2 regions of the Viridibacillus sp. FSL R5-0888 genome follow, and region 1 is predicted to be linked to the other one. Evidence: riboswitches for the same ligand, from Rfam matches in the RefSeq annotation. Region 1 holds a riboswitch; the other holds the start of a gene.
The links. Region 1 has a riboswitch for S-adenosylmethionine ahead of metK (methionine adenosyltransferase). Riboswitches for the same ligand answer to the same signal wherever they lie in the genome.

Region 1 (8,153 bases):
ATTAACTAGAGAATTGCTAAATAGCAGCTCAGTACGTCAACAAGGAGAAGTCCAGAAGAATATTAAAAGGTTGAGTGAAATTCAAATAACTCGTCAATCATCATATGCTATTCGAAAAGATCGTCAGCAAAAGATTTTACAATTACCAGACTTTCCGACAACAACAATTGGTAGCTTTCCGCAAACAGCTGAAGTGAAGCGCAATCGTTCACAGTTGAAAAAAGGACTAATTGATAAGGAACAACATGATGATTTCATAAAAAAAGAAATAAATAAATGGATTACGTACCAAGAAGAACTAGAACTTGATGTTTTAGTTCATGGTGAATTTGAAAGAACAGATATGGTTGAATACTTTGGAGAAAAGCTTGTTGGATTTGCATTTACAGAAAAAGCATGGGTCGTTTCATATGGATCACGTTGCGTTAAACCACCAATTATTTATGGAGATGTTAAGTGGGAAAAACCAATGACGCTCGATGAAACAGTGTACGCACAATCGTTAACAACTAAACCTGTTAAAGGTATGTTGACAGGGCCAATTACGATTTTAAATTGGTCATTTGTTCGTGATGATGTTCCACGTAGTATTGTAGCTCAACAAATTGCCTTGGCACTACGTCAGGAAATTGAAGCATTAGAGACTGCTGGTATTCGTATTATTCAAGTCGACGAACCTGCACTTAGAGAGGGTTTACCATTAAAGTCCTCAAAACATGATGCTTATTTGGACTGGTCAGTGGATGCCTTTAAATTAGCTACATCAGGAGTTGAAGATGAGACGCAAATTCATACGCATATGTGCTATTGTGAATTTAATGATTTTATTGAACCAATCCATGCGCTTGATGCGGATGTTATTTCAATTGAAACATCGAAAAGTCACGGTGAAATTATTGGGGCTTTCAAAAATGCAACATATACAAATAGTATTGGTTTAGGTGTGTACGATATTCATAGTCCAAGAATTCCTGAAATAGATGAAATGGTTGCTGTAGTAAATGACAGTCTTGAAGTTATCTCACCAGAACAGTGCTGGATTAATCCGGATTGTGGTTTAAAAACACGAAAAACCGATGAAACTTTAGCAGCGCTTGAGATAATGGTAAAAACCGCTCAATTGTTAAGAAAACGAAGTGTACAACGTGTAAACTAAAAAAGTATCATACAAGCCTATAATCCAATTAAAATTGAATTTTGTTATAACATTGATTATTAAAAAATAAAATTGATATAAGTTACTTTAGAAAGAAAATCAAAATTTTGAATCCGCCTTTACTTAAAGATTAGTAGAGGTGGATTTTTAGGTGCTATTCATATTATTTTATCAGTGAAGAGCGTTAAGGATATTCGATGAAACAAAGTTAACCGAGGTGCTATTGATAAAAGGGTAGAAGTTACCAAGGTCATTTAAAAGGTTATTGAATGAATAAATTTAAGTGAAAAGGTATCCTCTATTATCAACAAGTGAATATTGCTATGTTTACTGGGGCGTCAAAGTATAATTGATTTAGATTAGGTTATCCTATATAAAAAAAAGGATGATATGATGAATAAACCCATTACACTTTACGTTTCGATTGCAAATCAGCGTTACTATACTTCTCCTGACGAATCACCATGGGAATTTAAACTTCAGATTGAACCACAGTATATAAAAGTTTTTGACCAACTATTTAATCAAGCGGAATATTTTGATGGGAAGAGTATATGGAGAGCTCAATTACCTTACATTCCATACCATTTAGATCAGGAAAACGATGAAGTTGATCTACGTTTAAAGAAACTATATGCACTTGTTCATGAATTTGGTGATACTGAAACGAAGCAATTAATTGAGCAAATGCCGTATTATAGTTGATTGAAAAACATACCTTCGTTACACTTAGAGCAATAGGGAGTGATCGAAGGTATGTTTACATTTACAGATTTAAACGGCAATGGTGTTGAATTATCTTTTAAAAAAAATGCTTTTAAAATAGCGCCTAAGCATGTATTAGTCTTGGCTAAATATCATAAACAGTGGTTATTAACGGATCATCCAAACCGTGGCCTTGAATTTCCAGGTGGCAAAGTAGAAGGAGACGAAACGTTAGAACAAGCTGCTGAAAGGGAAGTATATGAAGAAACAGGTGCTATCATTCATGAAATAGAATGGTTAGCAACATACTATGTTCATGATGATCGTCCATTTAGTAAAGCAGTATATGTGGCAAATGTATTGAAAATCGATGACATTCAGCAAAAATTTGAAACGAATGGAGCTGTACTGCTATCGGATGAAGAGTTACATAATTGTGATCGACTAAGCTTCTACATGAAAGATGCAGGGATGAAAAAAATGTTGGAGAAGGTGAGTGAACGTGAAGATAAATGGCTTCGTTGAAAGTAGTCGTAGTTATCCGTCTCCAAATCCACAAGTTCGTCTAACTGAAATTACATATTGGTCTGAAGGTTTGCGAGTGAAAGGATTACTTGCAGAGCCCGTAGCAAAGGGTATTTATGAAGGACTACTTTATCTAAGGGGCGGTATGCAGGGTATTGGAATGGTGCGACCTGCTCGTATTGCGCAATTTGCATCGCAAGGATTAGTTGTTTTTGCGCCGTATTACCGAGGAAATCGTGGGGGAGAAGGGCGAGATGAATTTGGTGGAAATGACCGTTATGATGCAGTGAATGGTGTCGATGTATTAAAACAATTTTGTCGTTCACATCGTATTCATATTTTCGCATTTTCTAGAGGTGGTTTGATGGCGCTTTGGACTGGAATTTTGCGAAATGATATTACCTCGATTGTGACTTGGGCAGGCGTTTCTAATCCTAAATTTACTTATGAAGAACGTATAGATATGCGTAGAATGATGAAAAGGGTAATAGGCGGATCACCTACTAAGATGCCTGAGGCTTATGAAGAACGTTCACCAATTGCGAAGATAAAGCAATTAAATGCACCAATATTAATTATTCATGGTAAAAAAGATGAAAACGTTGGAATGCATCATGCATTATTGCTTGAAGAAAGCTTAAAGGCATTTAATAAGCATGTTGAAACATGGTATTATAATGACTTTACACATTTTTTCCCTAGTGCAGTCAATCACAAAATAGTTAAGAGCGCATGTAATTGGATGAAACTCCAAAAGGGGTGAACTAATGCTAGGTTATGTAAAAATAACAGTCGACCCGGAAAAATTGAAAGTGGGAGCAAGTTTTGAGGAAACATATCTATTTTGGCAAATTCTTTGCGATGTATTTGTAAAAGAGTGTGTAGAAGTAGAGATTCAAAGTTGGCAAGAAGAAAATGGTGTCATTGAAGAGTTGGAAAAAATATCGGATGTCTCTAAAGATGAAGGTCTAATAAAAATTCAAAGAATTCCTCTAACAGATGCTAATCGTGCATTTTTTAATAATCATGCTGCTAATAAAGAGGGGAAATTAAAATGGTTCTCTATGCGCTTTTACGATGAAAATGGGAAAGGCAGAATAGAGGTTAGGGATTATGGCTTTGAGGTACGCTTTAATAAGGTCACAGGAGCACAATCTGAAGAAGTGATACAACAATTTTCTAATCCTCATACAGAGGCGGTATTTTATGATGATGATGTTGAATAAGTTGATTGGAGCGTAGCGACGAAGCAGCTTTGAGCCCGCCCGAGGAAAGCGTCCACCGTAGTGGAAATCAACGGTCTTAACAATTTGTATATATTGTAAAATAAAAAGACCACTCAGAGAGTGGTCTTTTCTAATTTGTTCGATTTTGTTCGATTGATTTAAGCGATAGGACCGCCGTTTTTCACGATATCTTCTGAAACAACACCGAATTTTTTGAAGTTTTCGCGGAACATGTTAGCAAGTGCAGAAGCTTTTTGATCATAAGCTTCTTTATCTTCCCAAGCGTTACGTGGATTTAATACTTCAGTTGGGACACCTTCAATTGCTACAGGCATTTCTAAACCGAAGATAGCATCTTTTTCAGTAAAGACGTTATTTAGTTTACCATCGATTGCAGCGCGAACCATTGTACGAGTGTAAGAAAGTTTCATACGGTTACCAACACCGTACTCGCCACCAGTCCAACCAGTGTTTACTAAGAAAACGTTTACTTCGTGTTCGTCGATTTTGTTACCTAACATCTCAGCATAAACTGTTGCTGGAAGTGGTAGGAATGGAGAACCGAAGCATGTTGAGAATACTGGTTCAGGTGAAGTAACACCACGTTCAGTACCTGCTAGTTTAGATGTGAAACCACTTAAGAAGTGATACATTGCTTGTTCTTTTGATAACTTACTGATTGGAGGCAATACACCAAAAGCATCTGCAGTTAAGAAGATGATTGTTTTAGGATGGCCTGCAACAGATGGATCAACAATATTTTCGATATTTTGGATTGGGTAAGCAACACGAGTATTTTCTGTTAGCGAAACATCATCATAGTTAGGTATGCGTGTTTCCTCATCCACTACTACGTTTTCTAATACAGTACCAAAACTAATTGCATTGTAAATTTCAGGTTCTTTCTCTTTAGAAAGGTTGATAGTTTTAGCGTAGCAACCGCCTTCGATATTGAATACACCGTTGTCAGACCAACCATGTTCATCATCACCGATTAGTTTACGATCTGCATCTGCAGATAACGTTGTTTTACCAGTTCCAGATAATCCGAAGAACAATGCTACATCGCCTGCTTCACCAACGTTTGCTGAACAGTGCATTGAAAGAATACCTTGTTGTGGTAATAAGTAATTCATGATACCGAAAATTGATTTTTTCATTTCTCCTGCGTATTCAGTTCCACCAATTAGGATGATACGTTTTTCAAGCGAAACGATAATGAAAGTTTCTGAGTCAGTACCGTCTACTGCTGGATCCGCTTTGAAAGTTGGAGCAGAAACGATTGTGAAGTCAGCTTCATGAGTTTCTAACTCCTCTTCAGTAGGACGAATGAATAATTGGTGTGCAAATAAGTTATGCCAAGCGTATTCATTTACTACACGAATAGCTAAACGAGATGATGGGTCTGCACCTGCAAAACCTTTAAATACAAACAATTCTTCTTTTTCTTTTAAGTAGTTTACTACTTTAGTGTATAATGAGTCGAAGATATCTGACGAAATTGGTCTGTTTACTTTACCCCAATCAATTTTGTCTTTCGAACTATCTTCTTCAACCATATATTTATCTTTAGGAGAACGACCTGTATATTTTCCTGTGACTGCCCTTACAGCACCATCAACAGTTAGGATTGCCTCACCGCGTGAAGTAGCTTTTTCTGTTAATTGTGGTACTGAAAGTTGTTCCAGAATATTATCACCTTTCAATAATTCCTTCAGTTCATTCGTAATCTCTACTGAATTCATCGTTTTACGTACCATCCTTTTTATATTATTCCTCGTATTAGAGGGGATTTATAATTCATTTCGGAAATTAGTATAACACATTTAGTTAAATAATCTATACTAATTACCATTTAATTTTCATGAAAGTTGTACTTTTTTTTAGAAATAAAAAAGGTGTTGACAACTAAGGTATAATGTTCTAATATGAGAAATTGAACGGATACTCTTATCCCGAGCTGGTGGAGGGTCAGGCCCTATGAAACCCGGCAACCTGCATTGTGATTTTATGTGATGCGCTGGTGCTCAATCTGATGCAAGGATTTGATCCTTGAACGATAAGAGTGAAAGGTGCTTATGAATTATTCCCTTCCACTCATTAGTAATAATGGGGGGAAGGGTTTTTTTATTTAAAATAGACCAATTCCTAAATTTTTTATAAGTATGTGTAATTTATGCGGTTCTATTTATATATAGTGGCACTTTCTAGAATCCTCGTGTTAAAGGCAGCAACGGCTTGGCGTTCAATCCTACTGGAAAGAACTAACATGGGTAATGAGTACCGTATCATTTCCGAGGCAATCTCGCAGATAATAGGAGGAAACCAAATGACAAACCGTCGACTGTTTACATCTGAGAGTGTAACAGAAGGACATCCAGATAAAATTTGTGATCAAATTTCGGATGCCATTTTAGATGAAATCGTTTCAAAAGACCCGAATGCACGTGTAGCGTGTGAAACTACAGTTACAACTGGTCTTGTATTAGTAGCAGGAGAAATTACAACATCAACTTATGTTGATATTCCTAAAATCGTTCGTGAAACGGTAATGGAAATCGGTTATACACGTGGTAAATATGGCTTTGATGGCGAAAACGTAGCTGTTTTAACAGCAATCGGTGAGCAATCAGCTGATATCGCATTGGGCGTTGACCAAGCACTTGAAGCACGCGAAGGTTCAATGACAGATGAAGATATTGAAGCAATTGGTGCAGGTGACCAAGGTTTAATGTTTGGATATGCATGTAACGAGACACCTGAGTTAATGCCTCTACCTATTAGCTTGGCACATAAATTAGCAAGACGTTTAACTGAAGTTCGTAAAACAAACGAGTTACCTTATTTACGTCCAGATGGTAAAACACAAGTAACAATCGAATATGATGAAAATAATCATCCAGTTCGTGTGGATACAATTGTTATTTCAACTCAACATGATCCAGAAGTAACGTTAGAGCAAATTAAAGAGGATTTACAAGCACGTGTAATTGCTCCAGTTGTACCTACTGAATTACTAGACGAGAAAACAAAATACTTCATCAACCCAACAGGTCGTTTTGTAATAGGTGGACCAAAAGGTGATGCAGGCTTAACGGGACGCAAAATTATTGTAGATACTTATGGTGGATATGCTCGTCATGGTGGCGGTGCTTTCTCTGGTAAGGATGCGACTAAGGTTGACCGTTCTGCAGCTTATGCAGCGCGTTATGTTGCAAAAAATATCGTAGCAGCTGAACTTGCTGAGCGTTGTGAAGTACAACTGGCTTATGCAATTGGTGTTGCACAACCGGTTTCAATTGCAATCGATACTTTCGGTACTGGTAAAGTAAAAGAAACAAATTTAGTTGAATGGGTTCGTGAATTATTTGATTTACGCCCAGCTGGAATCATTAAAATGCTTGATTTACGTCGCCCTATCTACAAACAAACAGCTGCTTATGGTCACTTCGGCCGTACAGATTTGAATGTTCCTTGGGAAGCTACAGATAAAGCTGCCGTTTTAAAAGAAAAAGCTGGACTTTAATTCAATCTGAAAAATTACAATAACATAAAATATCCCGAGTTACATGTTGATTATTAAGTAATCAATTGTAGTTCGGGATGTTTTTTATTATATTATAGAAGAAACTCATAGCAAGAGATTAAAAAAACCTGAGAATTCGTTTGAAAAACGATACTCAGGCATCTTGATTGAATTATTTTTGAAGTGATTTATAATATTGTCCTTTTTCGTAATACTCGTTGACAATACGGTCCATATCTTTTTTATCTTCCTCTGTTAACTCTCTAATAACTTTTGCAGGGCGTCCAAATGCTAATGTGTTTGGAGGAATTTTCTTACCTTGCGAAACGAGACTACCGGCACCTATAAATGCACCTTCGCCAATCTCAGCACCATCTAGGATAATTGAAGCCATTCCTACAAGAGCGCCTCTTTTTATAGTACAGCTATGTAATGTTACTTGATGTCCAATTGTCACATCGTCTTCTAAAATAAGTGGATATGCAGGACTTTGATGTAAACAACATAAATCTTGGATATTTACTTTGCGTCCGATAATCGTAGGTGAAACATCTCCGCGAATAACTGTATTGTAAAAAATAGATGAATCAGGTCCAATAGTAACATCGCCAGTGATAATTACGTTATCACCGATAAAAACGGATGGGTCAATAGATGGTTTTTTGTCTCTAAATGGATAAATCATCGAAAAACGCCTCATTTCAAGTTATTATGTATTATTATCGTAACAAAAGGAAGCTATGAATGGAACTGAAATCGTCAGAATACGTTAATATATACGTAGGAATTTATGAGGTGAGATAGTAATGTGGAAATGGGAAACGGATGGCCAAGCAAGAGCTGTCGCTGTAATTATACATAGTGCATACGAACATCATCGTCGTTATGCATGGTTAATCGAAAATTTAAGAACATCTGGTATTCATGTTATTTCAGGAGATTTACCTGGACATGGTGAAGAGAGTAGACATAAACGTGTGCATAGTGAAGAGTTTAAAAGTTACGAAACATTTGT
Region 2 (8,153 bases), 3.3 Mb from region 1:
ACCAACTATCTATATTGATGGCAAGCAATTCACTGGAAACACATACGATGATTTTGTGAAAATGGTAGAAGAGGCGACTGCTAATGGTAAATAAAGCACTCCTCTTTGGCTGGATAACGTCGATTATAGCCATGATGGGTAGTTTGTTTTTTAGTGAAAAAATGGGTTTTATCCCATGTACACTTTGTTGGTATCAGCGTATATTAATGTACCCACTTGTCTTTTTCTTAGGGATGGCATTTTATAGGAATGATAAAGCGATTTATAAATATGTGCTTCCAATGTCGACTTTTGGGATGCTTCTCTCTGGCTATCATTATGCATTACAAAAGATACCATCCATGCATGAGTTCAGTACATGCACAAATGGAGTACCTTGCTCAGGGCAATATATTAATTGGTTTGGCTTTGTAACGATTCCATTTTTATCTTTTATCGGTTTTACATTGATTACAATTTCGATGTTAGTACTATGGAAACGTAAATAAATAAATTAGAAAACGCCCACCTCTTATAAAACTTAGAGGTGGGCGTTTTTTAATTTAAATAAAGAATGAATAATCTTCAGGTAGCACACGTTTTAAAAATTTCTTCGTACGTTCTTCTTTAGGTTTAACGAAAATTTCATGAGGATTACCTTCCTCAACGACAACGCCACCATCCATAAAGATAACGCGGTTAGCTACATCTTTAGCAAAGGACATCTCATGAGTAACTACAAGCATTGTTGTACCTTCATTGGCGATATTCTTCATAACAGCTAGTACTTCACCAACAAGCTCTGGATCTAGAGCAGATGTAGGTTCATCAAAAAGAATAATATCAGGATTCAAAGCAACTGCACGTGCAATACCAACTCGTTGTTGTTGTCCACCTGACAGTTGGCTTGGATAAGCATCATATTTGTCGGTAAGACCAACTTTACTTAAAGCTTTTTTACCGATTTCAATAGCTTCATTTTTTGGCACTTTACGTCCAATAATAAGGCCTTCTATGACGTTTTCAAGTGCAGTTTTATTGTTAAATAGGTTGTAGTTTTGAAAGACAAATGCAATTTTCTGTCGAATAGCATGAATATCTTTTTTCTTTGCATCATGTAAATCTACATCAATTTCTCCGAAAGTAGCATGACCTTGATCTGCCTTTTCTAAAAAGTTAAGGCAACGGAGTAAAGTCGTTTTACCGGAACCACTAGGACCTAAGATGACGACAACATCCCCCTTATCAATGGATAAGTCGACACCTTTTAATATTTCATTATTGCCAAATGATTTATGCACATTTTTAATATTTAACATATTATCACACCCCAGTTTTAAGCATTTGCTAATTTATATTTCCGTAAGTGTTTTTCATACAATTTAAATCCATATTCGACAACACTACATAAGATTAAGTACACGATGAATATATCTATATATGCTTCAACATAGTTGTAACCTACGTTTGCAGCAACCTTAGCTTTCAATGTGATTTCCTGTAAAGACATTGCGTAACCAAGGGAAGTAGCTTTGATGAGGTTGACGGTTGCTGTACAAATATTCGGTAGTGCTACCACAAGTGCTTGTGGAATGATGATGCGTCGGTATGCTTGATAAGTCGTTAAGCCTACCGAATGTGCAGCTTCTAACTGTCCTTTGTTGACTGTGCTCAGTGCAGAACGGAAAATCTCGATTAAAATGGCAGTAGTGCTAAATGAAAAGACGATAAAGGCGTACCAAATTGGATGGATTTTATAGACATCAATAGCAATATCATATTTTTTAAATAGTGCGGTTAAAATTAATGGAACGCTACTATAGACGATGAAGATTTGAATAATAATAGGTGTACCTCGTACAAAAGATACGTACACTTGAGTTAAACGTTGTATAAAAGGTATTCGATAAATACGTGTTAAAGCGAGTGAAAACGCAAGAGGTATAGCAATCAGTAAAGAAACAATAGTCACGAGTAGGGCCACTGGTACGCCAGACAATGCGACGAAAAATGTATCAATCAAAAAATTATAATTTAATCCTTCAGACATGCGCGTACCTCCTTATGTTGTCTCCAAAGTTTTTTTACCTTTACTAAAGAATTTCTCTAGAATTGAGAAGAATTTTTCGATGATCAATGACAATACCCAGTAGATGATTGCTAAAGCGATAAAAATTTCGAGAGCATGTGCATTTATATTGCTGGCGATAATGAGATTAGCTTTTCCAACGACATCAATAAGCCCGATAGTATAAGCAAGTGCACCTTCTTGTAATAAGGCAATCATACCGTTACCAAGATTGGGGAGTGCTACAACTAAAGCTTGTGGAAAAATAATACGACGATAGGCCTGAAAAGGTGTTAGGCCTACACTAACAGCTGCTTCGTATTGGCCCTTGTCAATTGAACCGTAAGAAGAACGAATTACTTCTGACATAATGGCTGCAAATTGTAGTGTGAAAGTTACGATAACAAATATGGCTGTATCAATATCATGCAAATTGAGGCCGAAATTTTCAGCTAATGCAGGTACACCATAATAAACGAGAAATAGTAAGACGATTGAAGGTGTACAACGCATGATAGTTGTATAGCCGTTTGCAAGTTTTTGAGCAATTCTACTGCTACTCAGTTTGGCTATCGCAAGTAATAAACCGAAAAAAGAACCTAGTAAAATGGACAGACCTGCTATCATAAATGTCACCTTTAGAAAGGGGAGTAAAATAGGGAGTGACTCCCAGATGTAAGATGCATCAAAATATTTTTCCATATGCTCACCATTTTCGTTTTGTATTGGAAAGGCTGTTGAGTGTAATGACTCAACAGCCTAAGGACGTTACGTATGCATAAGCAATTAACGTTCCACTTGCTCAAGTACTTCAAATAAATCACGGTCGTAGAATTTTTTGCTTAGTTCATTTGTTTTTTGTTCTTCTTTAATTTGTTTTATAGCTTTGTCGTATGCATCTGCAAATTTCTGTTCTTTTTTGTTGTATAGTGGCCATGTTTTAATTACTGCAAATTCGTTGTACACAATGTCATTTTCTAATTTATGATAAGCACCGTCTTTGGCTGTAACTTGTTGGTTAAAAGGACCTTCAATCATTACACCACCATCTACTCGACCTTCATTGACCCATTGAACAATATCGATAGTGAAAGCATCTCCAGCTTTTAGTTTTACTTTGTTATCTGGATTTTTTTTGTTGTATTCATCGATGACTGTATATTGAGCATTATTAGCAGCGATTGGTGCTAGAGAGTAACCTGCTGATGCAAAGTCTTTTAACGACTTAATATTTTCATCCTCTTTACGTAATACTAAACCTGCACTACTTAAGCCAAGGAACTCTTTAGGGTAGATGAATTTTTCTGTACGCTCTTCTGTGAAGAAGGCATTTTTGACACCGACTTGGTATTTACCTTGTTCGACACCAATCAATAGGTCGTCACTAGTCGTGCCTACATATTCAAATTTATAGTCTGGTAATAATTCATCTACTAGCTTCATCACTTCTACATCGTATCCAGTTGGATTACCTTGGTCGTCAATATATGAAATTGGCTTACTCGCTTGGTCAAAGGCAACTTTCACGGTACGTACTTTAGAGGAATTTCCTTTATCTTTAGAATCGGATGCTTCACTTGTAGAGCAACCAGCTAAAATTGCTATTGAAGTAATACCGACTGCTGCAAATTTTAATAGTTTTTTACTGAACATATCTTAAAACCCCTTTTAAGTTTATTTTTTTATTATTAATTCACAATCGAATTCTTTTTCTTTTCTTCTTCAATAGCTGTTAATGCTAATTTTGTAATAGTCATATCATCCATTGGAGGATTGTGTAGACCCGCACGGACATTCCGGTAATATCGTTGTAATGGATTAGCGTTTTGTAAACTTTTTGCACCTACTACTCTCATAGCTTTATCAACGATATCAATGGCTGCATTAGTCACTGTATGTTTGGCAACGGCAATTTCATTGCTCAATGAGTCTCTTCGTTTTGGGTCGTCATAAGCTTCTGCTGTACCATATAAGACAAATCTAGATTGCTGAAGTTTTAACTCAATTTCACCTAATTGATGCTGCACATTTGGTAATGAGCTGATCGGTGAATTTAAGCTATTTGGTTGATGATGATTTGCGAAGTGAACCGCATAATCACGAGCTGCTTGTGCTATGCCTAAATATGTTGCAGGAATATGCAACAACCAGCCGTTGATTTTACCTCCGCTTGGATGATTTGGTAATTCGACTAAATCCGAGTCACTTACTTTAACATTTTGTAATATTAAGTCGTGACTTGATGTGCCGCGCATCGACATAACATCCCACGTTTCTTCAATAGATACCCCTGCTGTATCTTTATGAATTAAAAAGAACCCGACTTGTTGTTTTTCTTCAATCCAAGCAGAAGTTAAAAAATAATCTAAAACAGGGGAAGCCGTTGTGAAAATTTTGCGTCCATTTATAAGCCACCCTATTTCAGAACGAACTGCAGTTGTTCCAGGACGCCCGCCTCGAGTGGGGCTGCCAGTGCGTGCCTCACTTACAGAACGATTCACAATGGCGCCATTTTGTACTTCGTTTGCAAAAAAATTAAGCTTGTCATCTGACCACAATTTCTCCTGATACAATTCACCCACAACTCCTAAAGTCCAGCCCATTGAAAGTGAAGTATTCTCATCGTAGCTTGCAAGTGTTTCTTGTAGAAGGACCATATCGTAAACTGAAAATCCTTCGCCACCAAATTCTTTCGGCAAAGTGATTGCAGGATAGCCAATTTCGCGTAGCAGGCTAAAGCTCTCTTTAGGAAAGATAGATAATTCATCTACAGTTGCGGCGCTACCTGTAATTTGGTCTTGAAGCAACGCTAGCTTATCTAACCATTGTCGTTGTAGCTCTGTTCTTATAAATATCTCTTTCATAATAAATCCCCTCGTCTTTTCTAAGTTTATAATTCTTATAGAATTACTATGTATTGAAGGTATAAAAAATCCCCCATTTATAATAGAGGGAGCTTAAATGTTGTGTATGCACCCTTATCTGTCAAGATTTCTCTTGCTGGAAGTAGCACCATTCTGTTATACAGTGGTTGCTGAAGCTTCATCGGACCAGTCCCTTAGCTTCTCATGATAAGTAATATTCTATTGTTTCAATTATCTTACTTTTTCTAAAGATGAAAGTCAATATGAAAAACAAAGTATTTTTGTAGGGATTAAAAGTTATAGAAAAGAACCTAAGATTACAATTTAAAATGAGATAAATTCTATTGGATATAAATGAAGGATTTTAATTATCAATGATCAGTAGATTGCAAGGAATCAAAGCATTTGACGTATTGAAACAAGCACATTCATACAGTTGGAAATTGTGATGAATTATACAATCAAGTAAATATTTTCAATATTTTTATTTTTTGAGGTTTAATGTCTATCGATAGTGGGTAAAAGAACTTAGGTTATAAAATTTGAGGGGGAATACTTATGCTAAAGATAGAGAATTTATCGAAAGTATATAGGGGTGGAAAGAAAGCCGTTGATGATATGAATATTGAAATAGAACGCGGTGAATTTGTCGCCTTTATCGGTACAAGTGGAAGTGGGAAAACGACTGCCATGCGTATGATTAATAGAATGATAGAACCAACCAAAGGCACCATATACTTAGAAGGGGAAGATTTAGCGAAAAAGAACCCCGTAGCACTTCGTAGGAGTATTGGATATGTTATTCAACAAATCGGTCTTATGCCACATATGACCATTCGTGAAAATATTACGCTTGTACCTAAATTGTTAAAATGGACAAAAGAAAAGAAAGATCAAACAGCAGAACGCCTCATTGAACTTGTTAATTTACCTCAAAGCTATCTCGATCTATATCCCGCGCAATTATCTGGTGGTCAACAACAGCGTATCGGCGTGCTCCGGGCATTAGCCGCAGACCAAGACATTATCTTAATGGACGAACCATTCGGCGCATTAGACCCTATTACTCGTGACACGCTACAAGACTTGATGAAAGATTTACAGCAACGTCTTGGTAAAACAGTAATTTTCGTCACGCACGATATGGACGAAGCGATTAAATTGGCAGATCGTATTTGCATAATGCATAGTGGCCAAGTTATCCAATTTGATACTCCTGACAATATCCTATCTAACCCTGCTAACGAATTTGTTCGTGAATTTATTGGCTCTCACCGTTTAATGCAAGAAAAACCAAGTGCAAAAATTGTTGATGATGTAATGATTAAACCAATCTCTATAACGTTAGAAAAAAGTATTAATGATGCTTTTCGTTTGATGGTGACAAAGCGTGTCGACACATTATTTGTTGTTGATGGACAAAATCATTTGAAAGGTTATATCGATGTTGAGGGATTAACTACGGCACGACATACCACTTCTAGCATTTCTGAAGCAGTAGAAAAAGACGTCTTTTATGTACGAAATGGTACAAAATTACAAGATTCAGTGCGTCGTATTTTAAAGCGGAATTTAAAACACATTCCTGTTGTAGATGAAGAGCATCGTTTAATTGGACTTGTTACTCGTGCAAATATTGTGGATATGGTATACGACACTATTTGGGGTGATGAGGAAATAAATGAGGATGCAAATGGTATTAATCCAGAGCAACAAAGTGAATCTAATAAACAACTTAACTGAATATTAACTAAATAGAAAGGACGTGAGTAGATGATTGATTTTATAACACAAAACGGCGGAGATATTGTGCAAAAAACATGGGAACATTTTTATATATCTGCTATAGCTTTAATTTTAGGTATAGTCGTTGCAGTTCCTTTAGGTATTTTATTATCAAAACTACAGAGAACCGCTAAAATCGTTTTAGGTATTACAAGTGTTTTACAAACACTGCCGTCATTAGCTATTTTAGCAATTATGATTCCATTCTTAGGAGTCGGGAAAATCCCTGCAATTATTGCTCTATTTATCTACACACTATTACCTATTTTAAATAATACTTATATTGGTATGAATTCTGTGAATTCAGGTCTGAAATCAGCAGGAATTAGTATGGGAATGACAAAAATACAATCCATCGGGATGGTGGAACTGCCATTAGCTATCCCTGTCATTATGTCTGGGATTCGCTTATCTGCAGTGTACGCAATCTCATGGGCAACGTTAGCATCTTACATAGGAGCAGGTGGCTTAGGTGATTTTATTTTTAATGGACTGAACCTTTATCAACCTGAATTTATTATTGGCGGCGCTGTATTAGTAACTATTTTGGCCTTAATTACTGACTTTATATTATCTAAAGTAGAAAAGTGGGCTACACCAAGAGGTTTAAAAATTGAACGTTAGGAGGGGAACATGCTTATGAAATATAAAAAAATAATTACCATTGGCTTGATTATGACGGTGTTAATTTTATCTGCTTGTTCACTAACCGGTTCAAGTGATGATAATGACGTGAAAATTGCTTCAATGACAACGACAGAAAGTAAGATTATGGCTAATATGCTGAAATTAATAATTGAACATGAAACAGATGAAAAGGTAGAACTGATTAATAATTTAGGATCAAGTGTCGTGCTGCATCAAGCAATGATTAACGGCGATGCAAATATTTCTTCAACACGTTATACAGGAACAGACCTTACTGGGGCTTTAAAAGAAGATCCTGTTAAAGATCCTAAAAAAGCGATGGATACTGTACAAAAAATATTCCAAGAGCGCTATGATCAAACATTTTTCGACACATATGGTTTTGCAAATACGTATGCATTTATGGTCACACGTGAAATGGCTGAAAAGCATCATTTGAAAAAAGTGAGTGACTTAAAAGGCATCGCAAAAGATTTACAGGCAGGCGTCGACAACTCATGGGTCAATCGTGTAGGGGATGGCTATAAAGACTTTGTGAAAACGTATGGTTTTGATTTTAAAGACGTTTATCCTATGCAGATTGGGCTTGTCTACGATGCTGTAGAAGCAGGCAAAATGGATGTGATTCTTGGCTATACAACAGATGGTCGTATTGCAAGTTATGATCTTGTTGTATTAGAGGATGACCGACAATTCTTCCCACCGTATGATGCGAGTACTCTTGCAGTAAATGAATTATTAGAAGCAAAACCAAAAGTAAAAGAAGCGATTGAAAAATTAATAGGTAAAATTTCAACAGAGCAAATGCA

Region 2: another riboswitch for S-adenosylmethionine. It lies ahead of MKY02_RS20485 (acyl-CoA dehydrogenase family protein); the one in region 1 lies ahead of metK (methionine adenosyltransferase).

What each region holds. Positions count from the first base shown of each region.
Region 1 covers NZ_JBBPAU010000001.1:893,983-902,135, forward strand. The annotation lists gene metE (5-methyltetrahydropteroyltriglutamate--homocysteine S-methyltransferase) at 1-1,156, shown strand, start outside; gene MKY02_RS04485 (hypothetical protein) at 1,550-1,861, shown strand; gene ytkD (RNA deprotection pyrophosphohydrolase) at 1,913-2,386, shown strand; gene MKY02_RS04495 (alpha/beta hydrolase family protein) at 2,364-3,149, shown strand; gene MKY02_RS04500 (hypothetical protein) at 3,154-3,612, shown strand; gene pckA (phosphoenolpyruvate carboxykinase (ATP)) at 3,771-5,357, opposite strand; SAM riboswitch class I at 5,560-5,678, shown strand; gene metK (methionine adenosyltransferase) at 5,942-7,138, shown strand; gene MKY02_RS04515 (gamma carbonic anhydrase) at 7,311-7,823, opposite strand; gene MKY02_RS04520 (alpha/beta hydrolase) at 7,945-8,153, shown strand, end outside.
Region 2 covers NZ_JBBPAU010000001.1:4,152,761-4,160,913, reverse strand. The annotation lists gene MKY02_RS20515 (DsbA family protein) at 1-94, shown strand, start outside; gene MKY02_RS20510 (disulfide oxidoreductase) at 84-488, shown strand; gene MKY02_RS20505 (amino acid ABC transporter ATP-binding protein) at 543-1,298, opposite strand; gene MKY02_RS20500 (amino acid ABC transporter permease) at 1,316-2,029, opposite strand; gene MKY02_RS20495 (amino acid ABC transporter permease) at 2,042-2,749, opposite strand; gene MKY02_RS20490 (transporter substrate-binding domain-containing protein) at 2,834-3,700, opposite strand; gene MKY02_RS20485 (acyl-CoA dehydrogenase family protein) at 3,736-4,911, opposite strand; SAM riboswitch class I at 5,023-5,125, opposite strand; gene MKY02_RS20480 (betaine/proline/choline family ABC transporter ATP-binding protein) at 5,470-6,654, shown strand; gene MKY02_RS20475 (ABC transporter permease) at 6,685-7,320, shown strand; gene MKY02_RS20470 (osmoprotectant ABC transporter substrate-binding protein) at 7,336-8,153, shown strand, end outside.